Regions from separate parts of the Geobacillus sp. E263 genome, predicted to be linked through region 2. Evidence: riboswitches for the same ligand, from Rfam matches in the RefSeq annotation. Region 2 holds a riboswitch; the other holds the start of a gene.

Region 1 (7,819 bases), 1.5 Mb from region 2:
TTTCCCTCTAAAACACCACGATTTCTTGGATTTTTATAATGATCCATAATCACTTGGCGATAAAGCTGATCTAAAGGATTATTAGAAGACATGGCCAAAATACTCCTTTGTTTTCTGTAATGCGACTACGAGTTGATCGATTTCTTCTTTTGTATTATAGAGGTAAAAACTTGCACGCGCTGTAGCTGTTACGTTTAACCATTTCATTAACGGTTGGGCGCAATGGTGACCGGCGCGGACGGCGATCCCTTCCGCGTCAAGGACGGTTGCCACATCATGCGGATGAACTCCTTCTATGTTAAACGTCACTAATCCTCCGCGATGTTTTGGACCATAAATCGTGATCCCTTCTATCGCGGACAATTGTTCTAAAGCGTACTGGGCAAGTTCCTGCTCATGTGCAGCGATATTATCTAATCCGATTTCTTCAAGGAAGTCGATCGCCGCTCCTAAACCGATGGCTCCCGCAATAATTGGCGTACCGCCCTCGAATTTCCACGGAAGCTCTTTCCATGTCGATTTGTACAAGCCGACGAAATCAATCATTTCGCCGCCAAACTCTACCGGTTCCATCTTCTCTAATAATTCCCTTTTACCATATAATACGCCAATTCCTGTCGGACCGCACATTTTATGCCCAGAAAACGCCAAAAAATCACAATCTAGATCTTGAACATCGATTTTCATATGAGGAGCGCTCTGCGCGGCGTCCACTACGATGACAGCGCCATGTTTGTGGGCGATTTTCGCAATTTCTTTTACTGGGTTAATCGTTCCTAAAACGTTGGACACATGTACAATAGCGACAATTTTTGTATTGGATGTGACCGTCGCTTCTACATCTTTTAGGTCGATCGTTCCATCTGGCTGAAGCGGAATATACTTTAATGTGGCGCCCGTATATTTAGCGACTTGCTGCCATGGAATAATATTGCTATGGTGCTCCATGTACGTGATGACAATTTCATCGCCTTCTTGTAAATTAGCGCGGCCGTAGCTCGCTGCAACCATATTTAACGCCGTTGTCGTTCCTCTTGTAAAAATGATTTCTTGTGTGGACTTCGCATTAATAAACCGTCGTACCTTTTCACGTGCTCCTTCATATGCGTCCGTCGCTTTCGTACCAAGCGTATGCACGCCGCGATGGACGTTTGAATTATACTGGCGATAATAGTGATCAATCGCTTCAATGACGGGAAGAGGTTTCTGTGATGTCGCAGCGTTGTCAAGATATATAAGCGGCTTCCCGTTTACTTCTTGGTCCAAAATCGGAAACAGCTGCCGAACCTCTTTCGTATTCATGACTGCACTTTCCTTTCAATTACTTCAATAAGTTGTTTTTTCACACTTTCAATCGGAATAGCCTCTACAACAGGAGCTAAAAATCCATGAATGATAAGACGTTCTGCCTCATGTTTCGGAATACCGCGACTCATTAAATAATATAGCTGCGTAGGATCAACGCGGCCGACCGATGCAGCATGTCCCGCCATTACATCGTCTTCGTCAATTAATAAAATAGGGTTCGCATCTCCACGCGCTTTTTCGCTTAGCATTAGAACACGCGATTCTTGCTGCGCGTTCGATTTAGAAGCGCCATGTTCAATTTTTCCAATTCCGTTAAAAATCGAAGTCGCGCTATCTCTCACAACACCGTGTTTTAAAATGTAGCCTTCTGTATGTTTACCATAATGGACAACGCTTGTCGTAAAGTTTTGTACTTGCTCTCCTCGACCGACAACGACCGTTTTCGTATCGCCGAAAGAACCGTCGCCCATTAAGCGGGTAATGTTTTCAGAAACTGTATCTCCATCGTTCATTAAACCGAGCGCCCACTCAATGCGGCCATCACGGGCAGCGATACCGCGGCGGTTTACATAGGTTGTAATACCTTTTGCCAAGTTATCCACCGCAGCAAAAAACACACGAGCGTTCGTGTTGGCAAACACTTCGGCGACAATATTGACAACTGCTTTGCTAGTTCCTTTTGCGGAAATATAGTTTTCTACATAAACAACCCGGCTATTATCTTCCGCTACAACGATGACATGATTAAATAATGCGATATCATCATTTTCTTGAATATAAACAGCTTGAAGCGGAACATCCACTACAACATTTTTCGGCACATATACGAACACACCGCCGTTAAGTAGCGCAGCATGCAACGCCGTTAAACGATGCTCGTCAATTTTCACGCCATCTTTCATCAAATATTTTTGCAACAAATCCCCATGCTCACGTGCTGCTGTGAAAATATCAGTGAAAATGACGCCTTTTGCTTTCAACTCATCCGATAGAGATAAATATGCTGGTGTATGGTCGCGTTGGACATATAAGTTTTTCGTTCCCTCTCCTGCTTCAATAAGCGCCTTTACTGCTTCAGGCAATTCATCTAATGAAGCAAACGGCGCGCTTTCCACTACATGATTAGCAAATTGTGTGAAATTCCATTTGTCAATTTTTGTTTTATCCGGCTTTGGCAGCGGCAACTCTTCTGCTTTAGCAAGAGCTTGTAAGCGAAGCTGTAAAAGCCAGTCCGGTTCGCCGCGTCCGCTGGAAAATGAGCGCACATATTGTTGGTCGAATGGTATTTTTGTTCCTGTCGTCATAATATAATACTCCTCCTAACGCTTACGCTTCTTGCTCAACCGTTTCATCTTCAATGCCAAGTTCTTTTTTAATCCAATCGTATCCTTCCGCTTCAAGACGTTGTGCCAACTCCGGACCACCGGATTTTACGATACGCCCTTGCATCATGACATGCACATAATCCGGTGTGATGTAGTTTAGTAAACGCTGATAGTGCGTAATGATCAAACAGCCGAATTCGCTGCTGCGCATTTCATTAATTCCTTTTGAAACAATTTTTAATGCATCAATATCAAGACCGGAGTCGATCTCGTCCAAAATCGCGATTTTCGGTTCAAGCATCATTAATTGAAGAATTTCGTTGCGTTTTTTCTCTCCGCCGGAGAATCCTTCATTTAGATAGCGATGCGCCATATCTGGGTTCATTTCTAGAAACGCCATTTTTTCATCCAGCTTGCGGATAAATTTCATTAGCGAGATTTCATTGCCTTCGCCAAGCCGGGCATTGATAGCGGCGCGAAGGAAATCGGCGTTCGTTACCCCGCTGATTTCGCTTGGATACTGCATCGCCAAAAACAAACCGGCGCGTGCACGTTCATCCACTTCCATCTCCAACACGTTTTGCCCGTCTAATGTAATGCTTCCTTTTGTTACTTCATATTTTGGATGTCCCATAATCGCCGACGATAACGTTGATTTTCCCGTTCCGTTCGGACCCATAATCGCGTGAATTTCTCCGCCTTTTACTTCTAAATTCACACCTTTTAAAATTTCTTTTCCTTCAACGGATACGTGAAGATCTTTAATTGTTAACACTGCCATGAAGAATACCTCCAATTTTCACTAAAAATTGTGTATATCATTGACTTGCTTGTCTTTCCATTCTCATTTTATTCTCATTACAATCTTATAACAAATGAAAAGTATTAGCAACCTTTTGAAGAGAATATCACTATGTTCATAGTGAAAAATATTTTGATCAAGATTGTTTTATAAAAATAACGGAAGCGGACCGCTTCCGTTATTTTATTGCGCTGCTGGAATGACAGCACCTTTATATTTTTCTTTAATAAAGTCTTGAATTTCTTTCGACTGTAACACTTCGACAAGCGTTTTAATTTCTTTGCGGTTTTCATCGCCTTTGCGTACAGCGATAATATTGACATATGGGTTATCTTTCGGCGACTCAACAGCAATTGGATCTTTCGCAGGATCTAATCCCGCGTCAAGCGCATAGTTGGCGTTGATGAGCACAGCATCGCCTTCGCCGTTTTTATAAATTTGCGGCAGCAATCCTGCTTCCACATCTGCTTCAAATTTTAAATGTTTTGGATTTTCCACAATGTCTTTGACCGTAGCTTTTGTTTTATCGATACCTTCTTTTAATTTAATTAACCCTTTTTCTTGCAGCATCGATAAAATGCGACCATGGTCTGCAACCGAGTTGCTCATGATGATCGTCGCACCGTCTGGCAATTCTTCGAGGCTTTTATATTTTTTCGAGTAAAGACCGATTGGCTCAATATGAATGCCGCCAGCGTTGACAAAGTCATATCCATGTTCTTTTTTCTGTGCTTCTAAATATGGAATATGTTGGAAATAATTGGCATCAATTTCTTTATCTGCTAACGCTTTGTTTGGTAAAACATAATCTTGGAATTTAACAATTTTTAAGTCAATGCCTTTTTCTTTTAAAATCGGTTGTGCTTTTTCTAAAATTTCTGCATGCGGGACATTGGAAGCTCCAACCACTAATTTTGTTAATTTCCCTTCTTTTTTGCCACCATCAGCGTTGTTATTGCCTCCGCATGCTGCCAAAGCCAACACAAGAACGATGGCAAATAATGCACTAATCCATTTTTTCATATTGATCTTCCCCCTTTTATCGTTTATCTATTTTGGAAGTGACAAAGTCACCGATAAACTGAATCACAAACACAATTACTAATACAAGCACGGTTGCGACAAATGTCACATCGTTATGATTGCGCTGAAATCCTTCAAGATACGCTAAGTTGCCAAGGCCGCCGGCGCCAACGACCCCTGCCATCGCTGTATATCCAACTAAAGCAATTGCAGTGACGGTAATTCCAGATACAAGAGCAGGCAATGACTCTGGAAGAAGCACTTTCCAAATAATCGTGGCCGTTGTCGCTCCCATCGCTTTGGCCGCTTCGATGACACCTTTATCAATTTCGCGAAGCGCAATTTCCACCATTCTCGCGTAAAATGGCGCCGCTCCAATAATGAGTGCTGGCAATGCCGCATTTGCGCCAAGAATCGTTCCGACAACGAATTTCGTAAACGGGATTAACAAAATAATTAATATGATAAATGGGATGGAACGAAAAATGTTAACGATAGCGGCGATGATCATATTCGCCAAGCTGTTTTCCCATAAGTTTCCCTTTGACGTTAAAAATAAAAGCAGTCCAAGAATCGTTCCTAATATAAATGTTGCAACGACAGAAATTCCTGTCATATAAAGCGTTTCAACGGTCGCTGCCCAAATCATATCCCACTCTACATTTGGTAAGAGGTTAGCGAGCATCCGTAATCACCTCCACCGCTACTTGCTGCTTTCGAATATAATCGATCGCGCGGGCAACTTCCTCTTTCTCTCCATCCATATGAACAAACAGCACACCGTAAGCGCCTTGATGAGTTTGCGAAATTTTTCCTTGAAGAATATTCGCATCAACTTGAAATTGGCGAACAACGTTAGCAATCAGCGGCTGTTCCGTAACCTCTCCAACAAACGTCAATTGAAAAACCGTTCCTTTTGGATATTTATCGAGTAAATGCGCAATCGTTTCTTTCGTTTCCTCCGGTTCGATGACCTGCTGTACAAATCGTTTCGTAATCTCCTGCTTTGGCTGCCGGAACACTTGCAGCACTTCTCCTTGTTCGACAATTTTTCCGTTTTCCATCACTGCAACGCGGTTGCAAATTTTACGAATCACGTGCATTTCATGGGTAATTAATACAATTGTCAATCCTAAACGCTTATTAATATCCACCAAAAGTTCCAAAATGGAGTCGGTTGTCTGCGGGTCTAGCGCGGATGTCGCCTCATCGCACAATAACACTTTTGGATTGTTCGCCAAAGCGCGCGCGATGCCGACGCGCTGCTTTTGCCCGCCGCTAAGCTGTGACGGATAGGCGTTTTCTCTTCCTTGCAAACCTACAAGCTGAATCAACTCGTCTACTCGTTTTTTCCGCTGTTCTTTCGGTACACCGGCAATTTCTAATGGAAACGCAATGTTTTCGCGAACCGTTCTTGACCATAATAAATTAAAATGCTGAAAAATCATTCCGATTTCCTGACGGGCCTTTCGCAATTCCTTTCCTTTAATATTAGCAATATCCCGTCCAGCGACAATGACTTTCCCTTTGGTCGGTTTTTCCAATCCGTTAAGGAGACGGATTAATGAACTTTTTCCCGCCCCGCTATATCCGATGATTCCGAAAATTTCGCCTTCTTTAATTTGCAAAGAGACATTATCCACTGCTGTTACAGATCCATTGGCCGCTTCATATATTTTTGTCACGTTTTCTAATGTAATCATGCACATTTCCACCTTCCCTCATGTAAAAGACGGCTCGCCGCAAAAAGAAAGCCTTTCTGCTCAAGAGAACAGAAAGGCAATGATTACCGTTCTGTCTCTTATCTCTCAAAGCAGACGCTTTGTGTGAATTGGCACCATTTCAGCGAGTACGCTGACGGTTGCCGGGCTTCATTGGGCACATCCCTCCACCTCTCTTGATAAGAGCACAAAAAACACTTTATTCAATTAAAATCTCTCAATAATTACGAATGTGATTTTATCACTATATGTCGAATAGTGTCAATAGAAATGTTATATCATTATGGAAAATGGCATGATTATCATTTCTTGTGATTATGAGACGGAAACATCAGATGTAATTCCGGTAGCAGCCGCAATTGCCTGTTCTAAATCTTCGATTAAGTCATCGATATTTTCGATGCCGACAGATAGACGAACTAAATCTTCTGTCACTCCAGATGATTTTAGTTCTTCTTCGTTTAGCTGTTGATGTGTGGTGCTTGCAGGATGGATAATTAAACTTTTCGCGTCGCCAACGTTGGCAACATGCGACCATAATTTTACACTGTTGATCAATTTCGCTCCTGCCTCTCTGCCGCCTTTTACGCCAAATACAACGATGGAACCCGCTCCTTTTGGCAAATATTTTTTCGCTAGTTCTTTTGCTGGATGACTGCCATGTTCTGGATAAAGCACCCACTCTATTGCTGGATGACGATCTAAATACTCGACGATTTTTCTTGTATTCGCAATATGTTCTTTCATACGTACATGCAATGTTTCAAGACCAAGCTGAATTTGAAAGGCATTAAATGGGCTAATCGCTGGACCTAAATCGCGAAGCAGCTGCACGCGAGCTTTGACAATGTATGCAGCAGGTCCAAACGCCTCAGCATACACAAGGTTGTGATAGCTTGGATCAGGAGTAATAAATCCTGGAAACTTCGGCGAATTCCAGTCAAAATTACCACCATCAACAATGATGCCGCCTAAGGTCGTCCCATTCCCAACAAGCCATTTTGTGGCGGAATGGATCACGATATTCGCCCCATGTTCAATTGGTCTGCACAAATAAGGAGTGGCGAATGTGTTGTCGATAATGAGCGGAATTCCCGCTTCACGAGCGATTTGCGCCACCGCCTCAATATCTAATATGTGCAAACTAGGGTTGCCAATCGTTTCGGCGAAAATTGCTTTCGTTTTTGGTGTAATCGCTGCTCGGAAATTTTCCGGATTAGACGGATCGACAAAGTGGGTTTTAATTCCGTATTTCGGCAATGTATTGACGAACAAATTATATGTACCGCCATATAACGTAGATGCCGATACAATTTCATCCCCAGCTCCGGCGATATTCAAAATGGCCAGTGTAATGGCGGCCATTCCGCTAGCGAGAGCAAGACTGCCCACTCCACCTTCCAGCTGTGCCACCCTTTCTTCCAATACGGTAACCGTCGGATTGTGGATGCGTGTATAAATATATCCTTCTTCTTTTAGACCAAAAAGGTTCGCGGCATGATCCGTATTGGCAAATAAATAGGCGTTCGATTGATAAATAGGAACCGCACGCGCTCCAGTGGCAGGATCAGGCTTTAATCCGCCATGAATGGCTACTGTTTCGAAACGGTATTGTTTTTCACTCATTGAAACTCTCTCCC
Region 2 (7,819 bases):
CAAATAGTCAGAAAAACGCTCCGATGTCCATCCGTTCGGCACCGGAAGCCACGCAAAAAATGAACCTTTTGGAGCGGCAACATCCCAGCCAATTTGCCGCAACGCGTCAATAAGCGTATTGCGCCGCGATTCATACAGTGCGACAAGCTCTTCCACGCAGCGCTGCGAAGAAAGCAATGCGGTTGCCGCCGCTTCTTGAATGGCGCCAAACAAACTCACATATAAATGGTCTTGCAGCAAGTTAATCGCCGCGATCACACTCTCATTTCCAACGGCAAACGCCACGCGCCAGCCCGCCATATTATATGTTTTGGAGAATGTATAAATTTCAACGCCAATTTCTTTTGCCCCCTCTGCTTGGAGAAAGCTGACCGGTTTTTTTCCGTCAAAGCCAATCGCACCGTAAGCAAAATCATGAACGACGCAAATTCCGTGTTTTGCAGCAAACGACACTGTTTCTTCAAAGAACTCCTTAGAAGCGATCGCCCCAGTCGGGTTATTCGGATAGTTTAAAAACATGATTTTTGCTTTTTCTGCGATATGTTCAGGAATTTCAGCATAATCAGGCAAAAACTGATTTTCCGCACGCAATGGCATCATCACCATTTTCGCACGGGCCAGCGCAATCCCCGACCAATAATCCGGATATCCCGGGTCAGGCACGAGCACAATATCGCCTGGATTGGCTAAACATTGCGGAATCTCTACAAGCCCTGCCTTTCCGCCAAACAAAATCGCCACTTCTTTTTCCGGATCAATGGCAACGCCGTATTCGCGTTCATAAAACGCAGCAACGGCGCGTTTCAAAAAGGAATATCCTTGAAATGGCGAATATTTGTGATATTTCGGGTTCGCCACCGCTTTTTGCATCGCCTCAACGATATGCGGCGGCGTCGGCTGGTCGGGGTTTCCTTGCCCTAAATTGATGATGTCATGCCCCTCCGCCATTTTTTTTGCGACTTTATCGACAAGCGAAGCAAAAAACTGTTTTGGAAGGCTCTGCAATAACTCGGATGGAGGAAACTGTTTCATCATGAACACCTTCTCAAAAATTTCTTGAAATTCTAGTGCAAAATCATATATCGTAAAAATCAAAATGTAAAGTAAAATTTTTTCGAGGTGAATGTTCATGACGATAAAAATCGCATGTCTTCAGCTAGATATCGCTTTTGGCAATCCTAATGAAAACGAACGGCGCGTTGAAAGAGAGATAGAAAAAATTTCAAAAAATCACCCAGATATTATCGTCCTTCCTGAACTATGGACGACTGGCTATGACTTAACCAGACTCGATGAGATTGCCGATGAGGGCGGTATGCGTACAAAAGCGTTCATTCAAAAACTTGCCAAGTCGCATCATGTCAATATTGTCGCTGGATCAATTGCCAGAAAAACAGATCGCGGCGTCACCAATACGATGTACATCGCCGACCGAAACGGCATCATCGTTGGCGAATATAGCAAACTCCATTTGTTCCAGCTGATGGATGAACATCTTTACTTACAGCCAGGGGAAGAAATGGGATTGTTCACATTAGAAAACACTCGATGTGCAGGCGTCATTTGTTATGACATCCGCTTCCCAGAATGGATTCGCATCCATATGGTCCAAGGGGCGGAAGTGTTATTTGTCGTCGCCGAGTGGCCGCTTCCTCGCCTTTCGCATTGGCGTACACTGCTTGCGGCGCGCGCGATTGAAAATCAATGCTACGTCATCGCATGCAACCGCGCTGGCAGCGACCCAAACAATGTCTTTGCCGGCCATTCTCTGATAATTGACCCATGGGGAGAAATCGTTGCAGAAGCAAATGAAGAACCTTGCACGTTAATGGCACAAATCGATCTAAAAAAAGTAAGTGAAGTGCGAAAACAAATCCCGATTTTTGCGGATCGCCGCGCTGACGATTACATCGCTGCCGAAAAAAATTTTTAAAAAAGTGTTGACAAATCGGTTCATGACCATGTATGATTCGAATCAAGCACAAAACATCAAAATTGCCAACATAACGAAAATTAAAAAAAAGTGAATATGCTGACATACTCTTATCAAGAGTTGGCTGAGGGAATTGGCCCAATGAAGCCCAGCAACCGACCGTAATACTATCGTGAGATAGGGCGCACTTTTTTGGCGCCGGAAGTTCGCTACTTCCGCAGGGCACGGTGCTAAGTCCAACAGAAAGACTAGGTCTTTCTGAAAGATAAGAGGTGCGAAGATACGGAATCTTCAAGCCTCTTTCTATGCAGAAAGAGGCTTTTTAATTTACATGAAGGAGGATTTGCATTATGTCAGTTTCTCATCCATCGGTTTATGAACCATTAACGGAACAAGGCGCCATTTCTTTGGCAGTCCGGCTTGGGCTCTTTCCGGAAGGAACACCGCTTGCCTGCCGCGAAATCGGCGACGGCAACTTAAATCTTGTTTTCCGCATCGTCGATCAGCAAACGAAGAAAGGAATCATCGTAAAGCAAGCGCTCCCGTACGCAAAAGTAGTCGGTGAAAGCTGGCCGCTCACATTAAAACGCGCTGTTATTGAAAGCAATGCGCTGCGCACATTCGCAAGCTATGTTCCGCAATACGTGCCAAAAGTATACTATTCCGATGAATCTTTGGCAATTACCGTTATGGAAGATTTATCTCACTTGCAAATCGCCCGCAAAGGGTTGATTGAAGGAAAAACATATCCGCTTTTATCGCAGCATATTGGCGAATTTATCGCAAAGACATCGTTTTACACTTCCGACTTTGGCATGAATCAACAAGAAAAAAAACAACTGGCGCAAAGTTTTGTTAATCCGGAATTATGCAAAATCACCGAAGACCTTGTATTTACCGATCCGTTCTTTAATCATGAAACGAACAACTTTGAAGACGAGCTTCGCGATGATGTAGAAGCGCTTTGGAACGATGACAAGCTCCGCTTAGAAGTCGCCAAATTAAAGCGCAAGTTTTTAACCGGAGGAGATGCGCTCATCCACGGTGATTTGCATACTGGAAGCATTTTCGCCAGCGACGAAGAAACGAAAATCATTGATCCAGAGTTTGCGTTTTATGGCCCGTTCGGTTTTGACATCGGCCAATTTTTCGCAAACTTGCTGTTAAATGCGTTGTCCCGCCCAGAACAACAACAAGAACCGTTATTTGCTCATATCGACAAAACTTGGGATGTATTCTCGACAGTCTTTTCTGATCTTTGGCGCACTCACAATGTAGAACCATATGCAAAAACAGAAGGATTATTAGAAGACGTGCTGCATCACACGTTTATTGACGCGATCGGCTTTGCCGGATGTGAAGTCATCCGCCGCACGATTGGGCTAGCACATGTTGCTGACCTTGATGGCATTGAGGATAAAGAGGAACGCTTACAAGCAAAACGTTATGCCCTTCGTCTTGGTAGAAGCCTCATTTTGCAACGTGAAACATTATCTAGCACTAAAGAAATCCGTTCCCTTTTCGCACAAACAGTGCTTGCAGCAACGAATTAACACAATGAAAGGAAGGACCATAATGGCAGAACCATTCACAATCCCGCGCTCTGTGGAATGGAACGACACTCATATTACAATTTTGAATCAACAAAAGCTACCATTAGTGACGGAATATTTGGAATTAAAAGATATTGAAGATGTACGGGACGCAATCGCCACGTTAAAAGTACGCGGCGCACCGGCGATCGGCATTACGGCTGCTTACGGCCTCGCTCTTTCTGCACAGCAATATGAAACAGAATCACTGGAAAAATTTAAAGAGCACGTGCGAAAGGACCGCGACTACTTAGCAAGCTCTCGTCCAACCGCAGTGAACTTGTTTTGGGCATTAGACCGGCTTGTTTCCAGCATCGCCCACGTTTCCTCTGTTAACGAAGCAAAAACGACGCTCATCCATGAAGCGATTCGCATTCAAATTGAAGATGAAGATGTATGCCGCCGCATCGGAGAGCATGCGCTTTCCTTATTTCAAAACGGCGACCGCGTTTTAACCATTTGCAATGCTGGTTCGATCGCAACCGCCCGCTATGGCACGGCGCTTGCTCCGTTTTATTTGGCGAAAGAAAAAGGGATGAATCTTCATGTTTACGCGTCGGAAACACGTCCGGTCCTGCAAGGGGCAAGATTGACGACGTGGGAATTGATGCAAGCGGGTGTAGACGTCACTCTTATTACCGACAATATGGCGGCGCAGACGATCAAGGCGAAAAACATTACCGCTGTCATTGTCGGCGCCGACCGAATTGCCGCCAACGGTGACACTGCCAACAAAATCGGCACCTTTGGACTGGCGCTGCTCGCTAAAGCGTTTGGCATTCCATTTTATGTCGCCGCGCCATTATCGACCATTGATTTAGCAACCAAAACAGGGGAAGAAATTCCGATTGAAGAACGCAATCCAGAGGAAGTGACGCATATCGCCGGAACGCGAATCGCTCCAGAAGGAGTAAACGTTTATAATCCAGCGTTCGATGTAACACCGCACGACCTTATCACGGCCATTATTACCGAAAAAGGGATCGTCCGCGGCAATTATGAAACTGAACTGCCAGCACTGTTTGCAAAGGAGGCTCACCATGAAGCAATTTAGACTTAACTATTTAGTCGCATTTCTTTTTTCCATTATCGTCATCCTTAGCGGCTGCATGAATGAACAAGACGCCGTCAGTTCGAAACCGGCCAAACAAGAAAACAGCACGGCCGAAGAAGCAAGCGAAACAACAGCTGCAACAACCGAACAAGCAGATATCCCTGAAGAATTAAAAAAACCAATAAAAATTGCCGCCATTATGCAAATGTCGATCGGCACGTTTTCTTCTCAGTATATCGCTGGCGTAAAAGAACAAGTGCAAAAATTTGGCGGCGAAGTGCAAATTTACAATGCGGATAACGACTTAACGAAAATGGCTTCCTATGTCGAAACAGCCATTACGCAAAACGTCGATGCGATTCTATTAGATCACGGACGCGCTGATGCGTTGGAAGGTCCGGTGAAAAAAGCAGTCGAAAAAGGCATTCCTGTTGTCGCATTCGATAACGATTTAAACATCCCAGGCGTAACAGTGATTGACCAAGATGACTACAGCCTTGCATGGAAAACGTTAAAAACATTGGCCGAAGACTTAAACGGCGAAGGAAACATCGTCACCATTTGGGTTGGCGGATTTACACCGATGGAACGTCGTCATGTGATTTACGATGCGTTTAAAAAACGCTATCCGAACATCAAAGAAGTGGCGAAATTTGGTACGGCCAGCGCCAATACCGCTTTAGACACACAAACGCAAATGGAAGCGATTTTGAAAAAATATCCGAATAAAGGCGATATTGACGCAGTGTTTGCGACTTGGGATGAATTTGCCAAAGGCGCAACGCGTGCGATCGAGCAAGCAGGACGCAATGAAATTAAAGTATATGGCATCGATTTAAGCGATGAAGATTTGCAAATGATGCAAAAGCCAAACAGCCCTTGGGTCGCTACAACAGCAACGGATCCAGCCGAAGTCGGTCGCGTTCAAGTTCGCTTTGCGTATCAAAAAATTGCTGGCGAGAAAACGCCAAACATTTATTCACTAGAACCGCATTTAGTCAAACGATCCGATTTGCCTAACCAACAAGTTTCGATGAATGAGCTTCATGAATACATTTCCGGCTGGGGGCAATCAAATGTTGCCATTTCCCCTTGGATGAAAACATTGGAAGCACAGGTGAAAAACAAATGAACGGTCTTTATATGAACAATATTTATAAATCGTTTGGCACGGTAAACGTATTAAACGGCGTGAATCTCCATGTACAAAAAGGAGAAGTTCACGCCCTTTTAGGGATGAACGGAGCTGGGAAAAGCACATTGATGAAAATTCTCGCCGGCGCCCTTTTTCCAGACAAAGGCACGATAACAATAGATGGAGAAGAGCGCCGATTTTCTTCTCCTGCTGATGCGAAAAAAGCAGGCATTGGATTAGTTGTTCAAGAGGTCGATACCGCCCTGTTTCCATCGCTGACCGTCTATGAAAATATTGCTGCTAGCGACATCGTTGATACAAAACAAAAGCCTCTTCTTTCATGGAAACAGCAAAAACATCGGGCCGCAAAGCTTTTGCGCCAAGTTGGTCTGTCGATTTCGCCGAACAAGCTTATTCGCGAATGCACCTTGCATGAAAAACAGCTCATCGTTTTAGCAAAAGTGCTCTCCTCATCGGCCCGATACATTATTTTAGATGAGCCGACCGCCGCGCTCAGTGAAACAGAGACGAAGCGGCTGTTTACAATTATCAACGATTTAAAAGCACAGGGAGTTTCATTCATTTATATTTCTCACAAATTGAAAGAGGTAAAAGAGATTTGCGACCGCGTCACCATCTTGCGTGACGGAAACGTCGTCCACCATGGCGATGTTTCCACCCTTTCACTAGAAGAAATGATTCAACATATGGTTGGACGCGTTTATACAACCGTGCAAAAAGAAGCACGCACATACAGTGATGACATTCTTTTCAAAGTGGAACAGCTGCGCATCGCGAAAACAGGCACAACCGTCGATTTGGAAATTCATAAAGGGGAAATCGTCGGCATTGCCGGACTTGCTGGAGCCGGGAAAACCGAACTCGCCGAAAGTCTAATCGCCCATACAAAAGCGACGGGAGAATGGTGGATCAATGGAAAGCGTTATACGTTCTCCTCGCCAAAAGAAGCGATTGCGGCTGGAATCTGCCTTATTCCGGAAGAGCGGAGAAAACAAGGGCTTTTCTTAGATGAAACAGTCCGTACGAATCTTACGGTTCGGCTATTATCATCATTAACAAAGTGGCAATGGGTGTTGCAAAAGAAAGAAACACAAGTTGCTCAACATTTAGTGGATGTATTACGAATTCATCCGCCTTTTCCGCAAGCGGTTGTCAAACAGCTAAGCGGCGGCAATCAACAAAAAGTCGTCATTGGCAAATGGTTAAAGACAAACGCTGATGTATTCATTTTTGATGAACCGACAAAAGGTATTGATGTCAACGCGAAACAAGAGGTATTTTCGATCATCCGCTCCCTCGCCGATGAAGGAAAAGCGATTTTATATTTAACGAGTGAATTTCAAGAACTGCTCGATATCGCTGATACGATTTATATCATGGTAGGCGGACAGCTTGTTAAACGTGTTTCCGCGCGTGATATCACCTATGAACAATTGATTTATTACTGCAGCGGAGGTGATTTGGATGGCACAGCCGGCCGTTTCGATCGCCAAGAAAAAGCAAGCGCCATCTCTTCTTGAATTTTTATATAAGCATGGCACACTGCTTGCCATTCTCGTCGTCATTGCTTATTTTGGCATTACTCTTGATCGGTTTTTTACGTATGAAAATTTCAGCGATATTTTACGGTCTATTTCCATCGTCACACTCGTCGCTATTGGCATCACCTTTTCTCTGATTGTGGATGGATTTGATTTATCTGTTGGTTCGACCGTCAGCCTAGCGACGATCGCAAGCGCCGCGGCACTCGTATTATACCGCCAGGAAATTCTAGTGACGTTGCTTGTTCCGCTTTTACTGGGAGTCGCCGTCGGCTTATTAAACTCGTTATTAATTGTGAAATTAAAATTGCCGGATTTACTGGCTACATTGGCGACGATGTATGCGATTAACGGCGTGCAGCTGACGTACACGAAAGGATTTTCCATTTACAACGACATGCCGCTTCCAGACGGAGGAACGGCGCCGGGCAAATTCATTCCTTCCTTTTTATTTATCGGTCAAGGGGAAGTATTCGGCATTCCGTTTTCTGTTTTATTAATGCTAGTGGTCGTCATTGTTGCTCATCTATTTTTAACATATAC

The links. A riboswitch is a leader RNA that binds a small molecule or an ion and turns the genes downstream of it on or off. The one in region 2 is predicted to bind S-adenosylmethionine.
Region 1: it holds a riboswitch for S-adenosylmethionine, as region 2 does, so the genes downstream of both, FNL97_RS02580 (methionine ABC transporter ATP-binding protein) here and mtnK (S-methyl-5-thioribose kinase) in region 2, are expected to answer to the same signal.

Annotation. Positions count from the first base shown of each region.
Region 1 is NZ_CP041632.1:517,533-525,351, reverse strand. Features, by position in the region: gene sufU (Fe-S cluster assembly sulfur transfer protein SufU) at 1-92, opposite strand, end outside; gene FNL97_RS02605 (cysteine desulfurase) at 82-1,302, opposite strand; gene sufD (Fe-S cluster assembly protein SufD) at 1,299-2,612, opposite strand; gene sufC (Fe-S cluster assembly ATPase SufC) at 2,635-3,414, opposite strand; gene FNL97_RS02590 (MetQ/NlpA family ABC transporter substrate-binding protein) at 3,619-4,458, opposite strand; gene FNL97_RS02585 (methionine ABC transporter permease) at 4,475-5,143, opposite strand; gene FNL97_RS02580 (methionine ABC transporter ATP-binding protein) at 5,133-6,161, opposite strand; SAM riboswitch class I at 6,257-6,365, opposite strand; gene FNL97_RS02575 (O-acetylhomoserine aminocarboxypropyltransferase/cysteine synthase family protein) at 6,495-7,805, opposite strand.
Region 2 is NZ_CP041632.1:2,530,792-2,538,610, forward strand. Features, by position in the region: gene FNL97_RS13010 (pyridoxal phosphate-dependent aminotransferase) at 1-1,032, opposite strand, end outside; gene FNL97_RS13015 (carbon-nitrogen family hydrolase) at 1,130-1,933, shown strand; SAM riboswitch class I at 2,041-2,205, shown strand; gene mtnK (S-methyl-5-thioribose kinase) at 2,284-3,486, shown strand; gene mtnA (S-methyl-5-thioribose-1-phosphate isomerase) at 3,509-4,579, shown strand; gene FNL97_RS13030 (sugar ABC transporter substrate-binding protein) at 4,566-5,711, shown strand; gene FNL97_RS13035 (sugar ABC transporter ATP-binding protein) at 5,708-7,255, shown strand; gene FNL97_RS13040 (ABC transporter permease) at 7,200-7,819, shown strand, end outside.